DNA from 2 places in the Streptomyces sp. NPDC104309 genome. Region 1 is predicted to be linked to the other one. Evidence: riboswitches for the same ligand, from Rfam matches in the RefSeq annotation. Region 1 holds a riboswitch; the other holds the start of a gene.
What was found. A riboswitch is a leader RNA that binds a small molecule or an ion and turns the genes downstream of it on or off. The one in region 1 is predicted to bind S-adenosylmethionine.

Region 1 (7,534 bases):
TCTGGTCCACCGCGTTGCACCAACGGCAGCGCACCGACTCGATGGTCTCACTGACCACCTCGCGTTCCTCGACGGTGGACTCCCCGGCCAGGTCGAGATGGACATATTCGACAACCTTGGAGGAGCGGGTCACATCGAAGCGCGTGAGATTTCCGCAGAGCGTGCAGCGCCAGCGGGTCCCGTCGGTCATCCGGGGAACCGTCGTCATCGTTGCGTCCTCTTTCGTCGAGCCTCGTCGTGCTGCCTGCTTCAAGCATCTCGCGGTGCACCGTCGAACTGCGGATGTCCTGCCGTAACCCTACGGCCTCACCGCGTCACCCCGACACGGCGAGGCGCTCTGTCCCGTTCCCTCCGCTTGCGTCATGCTCTGTTCATGATCGATCGGCGGGCTGCGGGCTCCGGGTTGACCAGCGGGCTCCTACGGACGGTCACCTCGCGCGGACCGGTGGTGACCTATGCCCTGATCGCCCTGTGCTGTCTGATCTTCCTGATCAGCCCGCTCTCCGGCTTCGACTCCTCCTACGCCACCGCCGACGCCCTGCTCGCCGCCCAGGCCGGGTACTTCGAACGGTGGGGCGTGATCCCGAGCGAGCTGTGGGACGGTTCCACCCACGCCCTGCTCACCCCGCTCACCGCCCTCTTCGTGCACGGCAGCTGGCTGCATCTGCTGGGCAACATGCTCTTCCTCTACGTGTTCGGGGCGATGGCCGAGGAGCGCATGGGCCGTACCGAGTTCACCTTCTTCTACCTCGCGTGCGGCTATCTCGCCCTGGTCGCCTACGCCGCCGCGCACGCCACGTCCGACCAGACCCTCGTCGGCGCGTCAGGGGCGATCTCGGCGGTGCTCGGGGCCTTCCTGTACCTGTTCCCCAGGGCCCGGGTCACCAGCCTGTTCCCGTTCCTCTTCTTCCTGCCGCTGCGCTTCCCCGCCTGGATCGTGCTGATCTTCTGGTTCGTCCTGCAGTGGCTGGCGGTCCAGAGCGCGGGCAGCGGAGGGCCCGGTGTGGCCTATCTGGCCCATGTGGTCGGCTTCGCCCTCGGCTTCCTCTACGCCTGGGGACGTTATCGGCGTACGGATAGAGTGAAGACTCCAGCCACGGCCACCGAGGGAGAAAGCCAGCCGTGATCACCGCGATCGTGCTCATCAAAACCAGCGTGGACCGGATTCCCGAGATCGCCGAGGCCATCGCCGCGCTGGACAGCGTCAGCGAGGTCTTCTCGGTCACCGGTACGTACGACCTGATCGCCATGGTCCGGGTGGCCAAGCACGACAACCTGGCGGACGTCATCCCCGGCCGGATCAGCAAGATCCCCGGCGTCGAGGCCACCGACACGCACGTGGCCTTCCGTACGTACTCGCAGCATGACCTGGAGGCCGCCTTCGCCATCGGCCTCGACGCCTAGACACCCCCTGTTACGGCGTCACGCTTCGGCGGGGGACGGGCCACTCGGCTGCCCGTCCCCCGCCGAAGCGTGACGCACCCGTCAGAGCTGCGCCGCTCCCCGGTCCGGGACGCAGCGGCCGCCCTCGGTGCGGTACTTCCACTGAGCGCCCTTGCGCACCAGTTCCCCGACCGCGCGGACGAAGCGCTCGATGTGCTCGTCCGGCGTCCCGGCGCCGAAGCTCACCCGGATCGCGTTCAGGGGGAGCTCGCCCGGCTCGGTCTCCGGCGCGCCGCACTCGCCGACCTCCTGCGGGTCGCTGCCGAGCAGGGTGCGGACCAGCGGATGGGCGCAGAACAGGCCGTCGCGGACCCCGATGCCGTACTCGGCGGAGAGTGCGGCGGCGAAGTGCGAGCTGTTCCATCCCTCCACCACGAACGAGATCACGCCGACCCGCGGGGCGTCGTCGCCGAACAGCGAGAGCACCTTGACCTCGGGGACGTCGGCGAGACCGGCCCGGACCGCGGCGACGAGGTGCTGCTCCCGGGCGACGAGCTTGTCGAAGCCCGCCTCGGTGAGCGCCTTGCAGGCGGAGGCGATGGAGTACACGCCGATGACGTTGGGGGAACCGGCCTCGTGGCGGGCCGCGGTGGAGTGCCACTCGACATCCACCCCTCCGTCGGTACGGCGGGCGACCTTGCGGGAGGCGCCGCCGCCGGCCAGGTACGGCTCGGCGTCCTGCAGCCAGTCGGCCCGGCCCGCGAGCACACCCGAGCCGAACGGCGCGTAGAGCTTGTGTCCGGAGAAGGCCACCCAGTCGACGTCCAGCTCGGCGATGTCGACGGGGTGGTGCGGGGCGAGCTGCGCGGCGTCCAGCACGATCCGGGCGCCGTGCGCGTGCGCGGCGGCGGCCAGCTCCTTGACCGGCCACAGCTCACCGGTGACGTTGGAGGCACCGGTCACGCAGACCAGCGCGGGGCCGTAGGGCTCACGGTCGGCGAGCGCCCGCTCCAGCGTCTCGACCGCCTGGGCGGGCGTGCGCGGAGCGTTGAGGTAGGTCACCCGGGCGTCACGCCACGGCAGCAGCGAGGCGTGGTGCTCGGTCTCGTAGACGAAGACCTCGCAGTCGGCGGGCACGACGGCGGCCAGCAGATTGAGGGAGTCGGTGGTCGAGCGGGTGAAGATCACCTGGTCGTCGGCGCGGCAGCCGAGGAACTCCGCGACGGTCGCGCGGCTGTTCTCGAAGAGATCCGTGGAGAGCTGCGAGAGATACCCGGCGCCGCGGTGGACGCTGCCGTAGTACGGGGCGTACGCGGCGACGTCGTCCCAGACCCGCTGCAGGGCCGGGGCGCTGGCGGCGTAGTCGAGAGCGGCATACGCGACTTCACCGCCCGTTACCAGCGGAACCGTTACATCCTTGCCCAGAACCGGCAGCGGGGTACAAAGCGACTGGTCGGCGGCAGCGGTGAAGACAGACATGGCGAACTCCCGTAACAGGCAGGCGAATTGCATGCGCCGACGGATACGCGGCAGCGCAGCGGAAAGTGAAAAGGGGGTGCGGAGGAGGGCTGAGAAGCCCTATCGCATTCGCGTGCTCACAAGAGACTCCCTAGGGACCAGGACCCCGGGGGTTGGCATTCACAGATGCCGAGGGGCCCGCGCTTGCCGCAGACCTCGCTGCCTACGGCCTGGTCTTCACCCGGGGCACCCCGCCACGGACGGAGGGTTGCCGGACAGCGGGCCGGGGCCGTAGTCGCTGTCACTCATGACCTGTCCAGCATCTTGCCATACGCGGGAGAACGCGCAAGGCGCGGTCCAGGATCCGGACCGCGCCCCGCGTCACATGCCGTCCGCTCAGGCGTTGCTGACCGCCACCCAGCGCTCCAGCGCCTGCCGGGCCGCTCCCGAGTCGATGGACTCCGCGGCCTTCTCGATCCCGGCGGCGATCTGCTCGTTCAGCGTGCCGCCCGTCGGGTCCAGCGCGACCAGCGCCGCGGCCGAGTTGAGCAGCACGGCCTCCCGTACGGGCCCTTGCTCGCCGGCCAGCACCCGGCGGGCCACATCCGCGTTGTACGAGGCGTCGGCGCCGAGCAGCGCCTGTGGCGGCACCAGCTCCAGGCCGACGTCGCGCGGGTCGAACGCCTCCTCGCGCACCGATCCGTCCCGGACCACCCAGACCCGCGAGGTCGCGGTCGTCGTCAGCTCGTCCAGGCCGTCGTCACCGCGGAAGACCAGCGACGAATTGCCGCGCTCGGCGAGGACACCGGCGACGATGGGCGCCATGCGCAGGTCGGCGACGCCGATGGCCTGGGCGCGCACCTTCGCCGGGTTGGTGAGCGGCCCCAGGATGTTGAACGTCGTCGGGGCACCGAGCTCCTTGCGGGCCCTGGCCGCATAGCGCAGGGCGGGGTGGAACTTCACCGCGAAGCAGAGGGTGATGCCCGCTTCCTCGGCGACCTCGACGACCCGCTGCGCGCTGAGCTCCAGGTTGACGCCGAGCTTCTCCAGCACGTCGGAGGAACCGCTCGCCGACGAGGAGGCCCGGTTGCCGTGCTTGACGACCTTGGCGCCGGTGCCCGCGATGACGATCGCCGACATCGTGGAGATGTTGACCGTCTTGGCGAGGTCGCCGCCGGTGCCGACGATGTCGACCGTACGACCGGGTACGTGGATGGTGTGGGCGTGCTCGTACATCGCGCGCACCAGGCCCGACACCTCGTCGACCGTCTCACCCTTGGCGCGCAGGGCCACCGCGAAACCGGCGATCTGCACATCGCTCGCCTCGCCGCTCATGATGCGGTCCATCGCCCACGCGGTGTCGTCCGCGGTCAGGTCCTCGCCGCGCAGCAGGGGGTTCAGCAGGCCGGGCCAGGAGCGGTCCGCCACGCTGTCGCCGCCGACCGGGGTCACAACGTTCATGGTCCGCTCCTGGGGTCCACAGCCGAAAAAAGGGGTAAGCCCACCCTATCGAGCGCCACGGACAGCGAAGAGCCCCGTCCATCGGATGGACGGGGCTCCTGCTGTGGCGATCAGTTCAGGCGATCAGTGGTGACCGTGGCCGCTGGTGATCTCCTTGTACTCCTCGACGGTGGGCTTGGCGATCTGGTTGTCCTCGCCGTAGTAGCCCTTGCTGAGCCTGGCCCGCAGCTTCGTCAGAGCGGGCACCTTGCGCTCGACACCGTTCTCGTCGACCGTCGGGCCGATCTCGACCGGCTTGTACTGCTCGTGCGCGGTGAGCGTGTGCATCTGCTCGGGGCCGAGCGGCTCGTGGATCTCGACGAACTCACCGTGCGGCAGGCGCTTGATGATGCCGGACTCGCGTCCGTGCAGCACCTTCTCCTTGTCGCGCCGCTGGAGGCCGAGGCAGATCCGCCGGGTGGCGATGAACGCGATGACCGGTCCGACGAAGATGAAGATCCGGACGAACCAGGAGATGGCGTTCAGCGACAGGTGGAAGTGCGTGGCCCACAGGTCGTTGCCACCGCCGATGAAGACGATGACGTACTCGGTGATCCAGGCGACGCCGAAGGCCGTCCGGGTCGGAGCGTTGCGCGGGCGGTCCAGGATGTGGTGCTCGCGCTTGTCCCCGGTGACCCAGGACTCGACGAACGGGTAGACCGCGATGATCGCGAGCACCAGTCCGAAGGCCATCAGCGGGATGAACACACCCAGGACGAGCGTGTGACCCCAGAGGTTGATCTCCCAGCCAGGCATCACTCGGATCAGACCCTCGGCGAAGCCCATGTACCAGTCGGGCTGGGCGCCGGTGGACACCTGGTCCGGGCGATACGGGCCGATGGCCCAGATCGGGTTGATCGAGGCGATGGCCGCGATGATGGCGATGATGCCGAAGACCAGGAAGAAGAAGCCACCGGCCTTCGCCATGTACACCGGCAGCAGCGGCATACCGACGACGTTCTTGTTGGTGCGGCCCGGACCCGCGAACTGCGTGTGCTTGTGGTAGAAGACCAGGATCAGGTGCGCCACCAGCAGGCCGAGCATGATGCCCGGCAGCAGCAGGATGTGGATCGAGTAGAACCGGGCGACGAAGTCGTGACCGGGGAACTCTCCGCCGAACAGGAACATCGAGATGTACGTGCCGACGATCGGCGTCGACAGGATCGCGCCCTGGGTGAAGCGGACACCCGTACCGGAGAGCAGGTCGTCCGGGAGCGAGTAGCCGGTGAAGCCGGTGAACATACCCAGCACGAACAGCAGGAAGCCGAACAGCCAGTTGATCTCACGCGGCTTGCGGAACGCACCCGTGAAGAACACGCGCATCATGTGCACGAACATGCCGGCCAGGAAGATCAGCGCGGCCCAGTGGTGGATCTGCCGGACCAGCAGACCACCGCGGACGTCGAAGCTGATGTCCAGCGTCGAGGCGTAGGCCTCGGACATCCGGATGCCCTGCATCGGCTCGTACGAGCCGTGGTACACGACTTCGTTCATGCTCGGGTGGAAGAACAGCGTCAGATACACACCCGTGAGGATGATGATGATGAAGCTGTAGAGGGCGATCTCACCGAGCATGAAGGACCAGTGGTCCGGGAAGATCTTGCGCATGTTGGACTTGGCCAGGGAGTAGATCCCGAGCCGGCCGTCCGCCCAGTCGGCCACCCGCTCACCGGCGGGCGCCTTGCGATTGCCCGGTGCCGCGGCACCGGGTGTGTTCGTGGTCGCAGTACTCATCCGCGCTCCCAGAATGCAGGACCGACGGGCTCTTCGAAGTCACCGAGCGCCTCGAGGTTGCCCTCGCTGTTCACACCGATCCGCAGCTGCGGAAGGGCGTGACCGGCCGGACCGAAGATGACGCGGGCGCCGTCGGAGAGGTCGAAGGTGGACTGGTGGCACGGGCAGAGCACGTGGTGCGTCTGCTGCTCGTACAGGCTGATCGGGCAGCCGACGTGCGTGCAGATCTTGGAGAAGGCCACGATGCCCTCGTGGGCCCACTCGCGCTCGCGCTTGTCCTTGATGTTCTTCGGCTCGATGCGGATGATCATCAACGCGGCCTTGGCGATCTGGTTCTGGAAGTCCTCCGCCTCCTCCGACAGGCCCTCGGGCATGGCGAAGGTCAGCGAACCGACGGCGACGTCCTCGGGACGCAGCGGCTCCATCGTGTTCATGTTGATGAGCTGCTTGCCCTTGGCCCACAGGGTGTTGCGGAGCTTCTTCTCCGGCAGCGGACCGAGGTCGCGCAGCAGCACCACACCGGAGAGCGGCACCAGGGCCAGCGCGCCGAACATGGTGTTGCGGATCAGCTTGCGCCGGCCGAACGCGGACTCCTCGGCACCTGCCGCGAAGTCGGCGAGAACCTTCGCCTTGACCTCGGGCGTGGCCTCGATGGCGTGCCGGTCGTCGGCGACCTCCACGTCGGACATCAGGGTGCGCGCCCAGTGGACGGCACCCGCGCCGATCGCGAAGAGGGCCACGCCCAGGGTCAGGCCCAGGGAGAAGTTGAGCGCGCTCACATGGCCGAAGGGCCAGATGTACACGATCTTGTCGACCGGGAAGATGACGTACGAGGCGATGAAGCCGACCGTCGCCAGCATGGACAGCGTGAACATGAACGCGACGGCGCGCTCGGAGCGCTTCGCGGCCTGTTCGTCGATGTCCTGGATGCGCGGCTTGTGGGCCGGCAGCCCCGGGTCGGCGAACGGGTCGTCCGCGACCTCTACCGCGCCGTGCGCGGTGCCCTGCTCAGCAGGCAGGTTCTCGTCTGGAATCTCTTGGCTACTCATGACTTCTTGGCCTTAGCGGTGTGGGCCGCGACCCAAATGGCAACTGCGATCAGTGCGCCGAGTCCGAAGATCCAGGCGAACAGGCCCTCGCTGACCGGCCCCAGGCCGCCCAGCGTGAGACCGCCCGGGTTCTCGGTCTGGGCGCCGTTCACGGTCTGCACGTACGCGATGATGTCCCGCTTCTGCTGCTCGGGCATCGTCGTGTCCGGGAAGGACGGCATGCTCTGCGGACCGGTCTGCATGGCCTCGTAGAGGTGCTTCGGGCTCACGCCTTCGAGGCTGGGCGCGTACTTGCCGTTCGTCAGCGCACCACCCTGGCCGGTGAAGTTGTGGCACTGCGCGCAGTTGGTGCGGAACAGTTCGCCACCCTTGGCGATGTCCGCGCCGTCAGGGCTGACCTGGCTCTTGGT
Region 2 (7,534 bases), on a different contig from region 1:
AATCGGACGAGAATTCTGGGCAGCACCGAACGCCCGAATATGTGGAATTCATGGGATTCCCGGGCAAGTCGGGCCGGGCAAAAGTGACTTATGGCGCAAGGAGATCGAGCACTTTGGCTGCATCTTGTCGCGACCCGGCGCATTCTCATATGCGGGCGGCACGGGCAGCTCGGGGGACTTCCCACACTGTACCGCGCTCAACCATGCAGAATTGCCCCCTCCGCTTCTCTCGCAGAGGGGGCAATTCCGATAACGCTGTGCAGTCGGACGCAGGGTCAGCAGCCGCCCGCGACGGCCGGGATGATCGAGATTCCGGCGCCGTCCGGCGTCGCCGTCTCCAGACCGCCCTCGAAGCGCACGTCGTCGTCGTTGACGTACACGTTCACGAAGCGGCGCAGCTTGCCCTGGTCGTCCAGGACGCGGGCGGCGATGCCCGGGTGGTTCTGCTCCAGGGACTCGATGACCTGGGAGAGGGTCGAGCCCTCGGCCGGGACCTCGGCCTGGCCGCCCGTGTAGGTGCGGAGGATGGTGGGGATACGGACCTTGACGCTCATGGTGGGTGCCTTCCTTCGGTCTCGGGTGGTCAGCTGGTGGCGAGGCCGGCGGCGCGGAACGCGTCCAGGCTCGGCCGGATCGTCGCGGTCGCCTGCGAGGTGGCGGCCACCGCGTCCAGGGTCTTGAGGCCGTCGCCCGTGTTGAGGACGACGGTGGTCAGCGCCGGGTCGAGCAGACCGGCCTCGATCAGCTTCTTCGTCACGCCGACCGTCACCCCGCCGGCCGTCTCCGCGAAGATGCCCTCGGTGCGCGCCAGCAGCTTGATCGCGTCGACGACCTGCTCGTCGTCGACGTCCTCGACCGCGCCGCCGGTGCGGCGGGCGATGTCCAGGACGTACGGGCCGTCGGCCGGGTTGCCGATCGCCAGGGACTTGGCGATGGTGTTCGGCTTCTGGGGCCGCACGACGTCGTGACCTGCCTTGAAGGCGGTGGAGACCGGGGAGCAGCCCTCGGCCTGGGCGCCGAAGATCTTGTACGGCTTGTCCTCGACCAGGCCCAGCTTGATCAGCTCCTGAAGACCCTTGTCGATCTTCGTGAGCTGCGAGCCGGACGCGATCGGAATGACGATCTGGTCGGGCAGCCGCCAGCCGAGCTGCTCGCAGATCTCGTACGCCAGGGTCTTGGAGCCCTCGCCGTAGTACGGGCGCAGGTTGACGTTGACGAAGCCCCAGCCCTCGCCGAGCGGGTCGCCGATGAGCTCCGAGCAGAAGCGGTTGACGTCGTCGTAGTTGCCCTCGATGCCGACCAGCTCACCGCCGTACACCGCGGCCATGACGACCTTGCCCTGCTCCAGGTCGTGCGGGATGAACACGCAGGAACGGAAGCCGGCGCGGGCGGCGGCGGCGCCCACCGCACCGGCGAGGTTGCCGGTGGAGGAGCAGGAGAGGGTGGTGAAACCGAAGGCGCGGGCGGCCTCGACGGCGATGGCGACGACGCGGTCCTTGAAGGAGTGCGTCGGGTTGCCGGAGTCGTCCTTGACGTACAGACCGCCGGTGACACCCAGCTCACGGGCGAGGTTGTCGGCCTTGACCAGCTTGGTGAAGCCGGGGTTGATGTTGGGCTTGTCCGCGACATTCGCGGGAACCGGCAGCAGCGGCGCGTACCGCCAGATGTTGTCGGGTCCGGCCTCGATGCGCTTCTTCAGCTCGTCCGGGGAGCCGCTCGGCAGGTCGTACGCCACTTCGAGCGGCCCGAAACAGGACGCGCAGGCGAAAAGGGGGCCGAGTTCGAAACGCTCGCCGCATTCGCGGCAGGAAAGCGCAGTGGCGGGGCCGAGGTCGACGGCGCCGGTGGAAGAATTGGTGCTTACTGCAACGGTCTGCGCAGCCATGGAGGCGAGGCCCTTTCTCCTCATCTTCCTCGCGGCGCGTTTCGCCACGAGACGGAATTGGCACCTTCCCCACCTGACCTCGCGGCCGGCGGGAGGGTTGCCGGGACTTCAACGGGCCGTTCCCTCAGTCCCTCTGGATGAGCGCTGTGGCACTGGATCTCCGATCCAGGCATTTATTGGCGGACCGACCCCGACATGCGACGGCCGTCCGCGTTGTTCAAGACTGTAACCGAAGCACCGGACAGTTGAGATAGTCGTCCGAACCGCGAGATGGATCACATACAGGGAGTATCGACCGTGCTGGAAGAGGTCGAAAGCTGGCTGGCCAGGCGTTCCTGGTCGGCCGCCGACCGCCCGCTGGACCGGCTCCTCGCCGCCAAGGAGCCGGGCCGCGGGAGCGTGAGTGTCGTACTGCCCGCGCTGAACGAGGAAGCGACGGTCGGCGAGATCGTCGCGACCATCCGGCGCGAGCTGATGGAGAAGGTCCGGCTGGTCGACGAACTCGTGGTGATCGATTCCGGTTCCACGGACGCCACGGCGAAGGTGGCCCGGGAGGCCGGTGCGCGAGTGGTGCACCGGGACGACATACTCCCGCGGATACCGGCCGTGCCCGGCAAGGGCGAGGTGCTGTGGCGGTCGCTCCTGGTGACCGGCGGTGACATCGTCTGTTTCGTCGACGCAGACCTGAAGGAATTCTCGGCCGACTTCGTCTCCGGCATCGTCGGCCCGCTGCTGACCGATCCGGACGTGCGGTTCGTCAAGGCGATGTACGACCGCCCGCTCGGCGACACGGCGGGGCAGGGCGGCCGGGTCACCGAGCTGGTGGCCCGTCCGCTGCTCAATCTGCACTGGCCGCAGCTGGCCGGCTTCGTCCAGCCGCTGGGCGGCGAGTACGCGGCGCGCCGCTCACTCCTCGAACAGCTGCCCTTCCCCGTCGGTTACGGAGTGGAACTGGGCCTCCTGGTCGACGCGCTGCACACGGTGGGTCTGGACGCGCTGGCCCAGGTGGACGTGGGGGTCCGTAAACACCGCCACCAGGACGGGCAGGCGCTCGGCCGGATGGCGGCGGCGATCTACCGGACCGCCCAGCTCCGGCTGTCTCGCGGCCACCTGGTGCGGCCTTCGCTCACCCAGTTCGAGCGCGGCGAGGACGGCTTCGTACCGCACACCCATCCGGTGGACACCGAGGAGCGCCCGCCGATGCGCGAGATCGAGGAGTACGTTTCGCGCCGCGCGGCCTGACGTTGCCTGACTTCGCACGTTTGGGCGGTTCGCGATCGGGCTAGATTCCGCAACATGGTCTCCGAGCACGAAGCCCAGTCCGCCGCCCGGCCCTCCGCCCGGCTCCCTGTCGAGCCTTCCGCCGCGCCTTCGGTCCAGCCGCCCGCCGAGCCCTCCGAGCAGGTTCTCGTCGCGTCCAACCGCGGCCCGGTGTCGTACACCCTGGGCACGGACGGATCGCTGGAGGCGAAGCGGGGCGGCGGCGGGCTCGTGTCCGGGCTGAGCGCCGTGAAGGACAAGCTGTGGGTGTGCGCCGCGCTCGGTGACGGGGACCGGGAGGCGGTCCGGCGCGGGGTCGGTGAGCAGGGCGTCCGCATGCTCGACATCGACGCCACCGTGTACACGGACGCGTACAACGGCATCGCGAACTCGGTGCTCTGGTTCGTCCACCACATGCTCTACCAGACCCCGCTGGAGCCGGTCTTCGACGCGGAGTTCCGGCGTCAGTGGGCATCGTTCGAGACCTACAACCGGGCCTTCGCCGAAGCGCTCGCCGAGGAGGCGGGCCGGGGCGCGGCCGTGCTGGTGCAGGACTACCACCTGGCGCTGGTGCCCGGCATGCTCCGCGAGCTCCGCCCCGACCTGCGGATCGGCCACTTCTCGCACACCCCGTGGGCGCCCGTCGACTACTTCCGCCTGCTCCCCGACGACATCGCCGAGCAGTTGCTGCACGGCATCCTGGGCGCGGACCGGGCGGCCTTCCTGACCCGGCGCTGGGCGGACGCGTTCATCGGCTGCTGTACGGAGATCCTGGGCGGCACCGGCCGGACCAGGGTCGGGGTGCACGGGCTGGGCGCGGACGCGGACTTCCTGCGCCGGCGCGCGCACGAGGCGGATGTGGACGAGCGGATGGCGGCGCTGCGGGAGCAGGTCGGCCCCGGGCGGAGGACGATCGTACGAGTGGACCGAACAGAACTGTCCAAGAACATCGTGCGCGGCCTGTTCGCCTACCGCGCGCTCCTCGAAGAGCGGCCCGAATGGCGTGAGCGCGTCGTCCACGTCGCCTTCGCCTACCCCTCGCGGCAGGACCTGGCGGTCTACCGCGACTACACGGCCGAGGTGCAGCGGGTCGCCGACGAGATCAACGCCGTGTACGGCACCGCGGGCTGGACCCCGGTCGTGCTCCACGTCAAGGACGACTTCGCCCGCTCGCTCGCCGCGTACCGGCTGGCCGACGTGGCGCTCGTCAACCCGATCCGCGACGGCATGAACCTGGTCGCCAAGGAGGTCCCGGTCGTCTCCGACCACGGCTGCGCGCTGGTGCTGTCGCGGGAGGCGGGGGCGTACGAGGAGCTGGGCAGCGACGCGGTCGTGGTGAACCCGTACGACGTGTCCGCGACGGCGGCGGCGCTGCACGAGGCGCTGACGATGGCCGACGACGAACGGGCCGCGCGCACGGAACGGCTGGCCGCGGCCGCGGTGGCCCTGCCCCCGCAGCAGTGGTTCCTGGACCAGCTGGACGCACTGCGGCGGGAGTGAGCCGTCAGATCCGTGCGGCCAGCGCCGCCAGGAAGTCGACGACGCCTCCCGGGCCGTTCAGCAGCAGGTCGGCGCGCTCGGCCAGGTCGGGCACCTCCGCGCTGCCGCTGCAGACCAGCAGGCCCGGAACGCCGTCGGGGCCCTCGGTGCGGAGCTTCTCCACGGCGGCGTACGCGGCGAGGTCGCCCAGGTCGTCGCCCGCGTACAGGACGGACTCGGCGTCCATCTCCCGTACGTACTGGGTGAGCGCCACTCCCTTGTCCATGCCCGGCGGGCGCAACTCCAGGACCAGACGGCCCGGTTCGACGATCAGCCCGTGCCGGGCGGCGAGTTCGCCGAGGGGGGCGCGCAGGGCCTCGAACGCGCCCTGCGGGTCGGCGGCGCGGCGGGTGTGGACGGCGAGGGCCTGGCCCTTCTCCTCCGTCCAGGTGCCGTGCCAGGAGTCGAACCTGTCGAGCACGCCGGGGAGTTCGGCGCGGACCGCGGCCACGCCGGGGTGCGGGGCGGGGGCGTGGACGGTGCCGGAGACGGCGTCCCAGCGTTCGGCGCCGTAGTGGCCGAGGACGACGAGATGGTCCAGCCCCGGCACTCCGGCGAAGCCGCCGTACCGGACCGCGACGCCGGCCGGGCGGCCGGTGATCACGGCGATGGAGGCCACCTTCGGGGCGAGCGCGGCGAGCGCGTCGACGGCGCGGGGATGGGCGCGGGCCTGGTCCGGGTCCGGGACGATGTCGGCGAGGGTTCCGTCGAAATCGAGCGCGACGACGGCCCGGTCCGGACGCGCGAGGATCGCGGCGAGGGCCTCACGGCCGGGTGGGGTGGTGGGGGTGGGGAGCTCGGACGGGGTTTCGCTCGGCGCGGGTGCGTGCGGGTTGCTGCCCATGGGGGGAGCCTATAGCGGGATGCGGGCGGCCGGCGGGCCTGTTCCCCTGCCCATCCCCACGCTCTCGACTTCGTTCGAGCAGAGGAGACCCCACCCTTTCCGAGCCGGAACTCACGCCGCACCCGGCAAGAACAAGCCTCTCCGGCGATCGAGGAGCGGGGACACCGGGGGCAGCGCCCCCGGGAACACCCCTCAGCGGCGCCCCCGCCGCGCGTCGCGGACCCGGCGCAGGCGGTTCACCGTCACCGGGTCCTCCTCCAGCGCGCGGCGGTCGTCGAGCAGGGCGTTCAGCAGCTGGTAGTAGCGCGTGGGCGAGATGCCGAGCCGCTCGCGGATCGCGCGGTCCTTCGCTCCGGCTCCGGCCCACGACTGCCGCTCGACGGCGAGCACGGCGCGGTCCCGGTCGGAGAGTCCGGCGGGGCCGTTCGTGTCGTCGGGGCCGTTCGTGGGCGCGGTCATATCAGCCAACCTATCGCCCGGCCGGAGGGTCGCCACCCGGTCGTCACCCGGTCGTCACCCCGTGTGCTCCGCCGCCGCCGACTCCCGCGCGATCCGCCCCAGCGCGCTCTCGGGGCTCCCGTTCGGCTCGACCGCCCTACCGATGTTCTCCTTGATCGACTCGTTGGCACGGGCCCAGGACGTCTTGCCGTACGGGTAGAACTCCGCGTTCGGCAGCGCGGCCAGGAACTTCCGCAGCGGCTTGTACCGGGGATCGGACTCCATCGCCGCGGAGGCGCTGTCGGTGACCGGCAGCAGGCCGTACTCGTCGGCGAAGTCGATGACGTTCTTGTCGGTGAACAGATAGTCGAAGAACTTGCCCAGCTGCACCCGGTGGCCGCGCTGCTTGAAGCCCATGATCCAGTCGGCGACGCCCATCGAGCCCTTGGTGGGGCCGCCGACACCGGGCAGCGGCACCATGCCGACGGAGACGCCCTTCTTCTCGGCCTCCTTCATCAGGGTCGGATGACCGTTCAGCATGCCGACCTCGCCGCTCGTGAACGCGGCGAACGCCTTGCCCCGGTCGAGTTTGCCGGGGGCCACGGGGCCGACAAGGCCCTTGTCGACCAGGTTCGTCTTCAGCCAGTCGAAGGTCCTGACGTTCTCGGCCGAGTCGATCTCGTACGAGCCCATGTCGTCGATGTAGCCGCCGCCCCCGCTCAGCAGCCACATCATGGTCTCGGCCTGGGACTCCTCAGGACCGAGCGGCAGCGCGAACGGGTACGTCACGCCGCGCTGCTTGAGCACCGTCGCGTCGTCGCGTATGTCGTCCCAGGTCCGCGGGGCGGCCAGGCCCGCCCGGGCGAAGAGCTTCTTGTTGTAGAAGAGCAGCCGGGTGCTGGCGACGAACGGCAGCCCGTACTGGGTGCGGTCCACGCTGCCCGCGTCGGCCAGCCGCGGCAGGAAGTTGGCCTGGGCGGTGATGTTCAGCATCTCGTCGGCCCGGTAGAGCTTGCCCGCCTTGGCGTAGTCGGCATACGCGCCGATCTGGGCGATGTCGGGGGCATCCCCCCTCTTCACCATCCCGGCGACCTCGCGGTCGATGTCCTTCCACGAATAGACGCTGACCTCGACCTTGATGCCGGGGTGGGACGCCTCGAAGCCCTTCACGAGTGCGGCCCAGTACTTCTTGGAACTGTTGGCCGCGCTGTTGCCGTAGTCGGCCGCGACGAGCCTGAGGGTGACGTCCCCCGAGTCGCCGCTGCCGCCGCATCCCGACAACGTCGTCGTCAATGCCAGTGCGGCCCCAGCCGCGGTCAGTCCCAAGTAGCGCCGCTGCACAGCCCAGTCCGTCCTCGTCCTCGGTGTCATCCGCGCCGGCCACGTCCTCGTGGGGGCCTCCGGATGAGCTGTGATCCTCCCCCGAACGATCACCGAAGGTCTACACCAGAGTCATATCGCTTTCGCAACGCAGCCGGATCCGGGCCCTGTTGCCGCGCGGGGGCATTGCCCTTGACCTGCGCCGACTGCTAAGTAGGTTGCGGCGCAAGGCTCTTCGTGGTCCAGAC

Region 2: it holds a riboswitch for S-adenosylmethionine, as region 1 does, so the genes downstream of both, thrC (threonine synthase) here and ACZ68L_RS35975 (aminotransferase class V-fold PLP-dependent enzyme) in region 1, are expected to answer to the same signal.

The regions. Positions count from the first base shown of each region.
Region 1 is NZ_JBVJMV010000038.1:10,428-17,961, forward strand. It holds gene ACZ68L_RS35960 (hypothetical protein) at 1-208, opposite strand, end outside; gene ACZ68L_RS35965 (rhomboid family intramembrane serine protease) at 374-1,126, shown strand; gene ACZ68L_RS35970 (Lrp/AsnC family transcriptional regulator) at 1,123-1,404, shown strand; gene ACZ68L_RS35975 (aminotransferase class V-fold PLP-dependent enzyme) at 1,486-2,862, opposite strand; SAM riboswitch class IV at 3,037-3,154, opposite strand; gene trpD (anthranilate phosphoribosyltransferase) at 3,238-4,302, opposite strand; gene qcrB (cytochrome bc1 complex cytochrome b subunit) at 4,426-6,075, opposite strand; gene qcrA (cytochrome bc1 complex Rieske iron-sulfur subunit) at 6,072-7,124, opposite strand; gene qcrC (cytochrome bc1 complex diheme cytochrome c subunit) at 7,121-7,534, opposite strand, start outside.
Region 2 is NZ_JBVJMV010000018.1:162,258-169,791, reverse strand. It holds gene ACZ68L_RS25940 (MoaD/ThiS family protein) at 276-554, opposite strand; gene thrC (threonine synthase) at 584-1,885, opposite strand; SAM riboswitch class I at 1,903-2,029, opposite strand; gene ACZ68L_RS25930 (glucosyl-3-phosphoglycerate synthase) at 2,183-3,127, shown strand; gene ACZ68L_RS25925 (alpha,alpha-trehalose-phosphate synthase (UDP-forming)) at 3,182-4,645, shown strand; gene otsB (trehalose-phosphatase) at 4,650-5,528, opposite strand; gene ACZ68L_RS25915 (DUF3263 domain-containing protein) at 5,721-5,987, opposite strand; gene ACZ68L_RS25910 (extracellular solute-binding protein) at 6,042-7,337, opposite strand.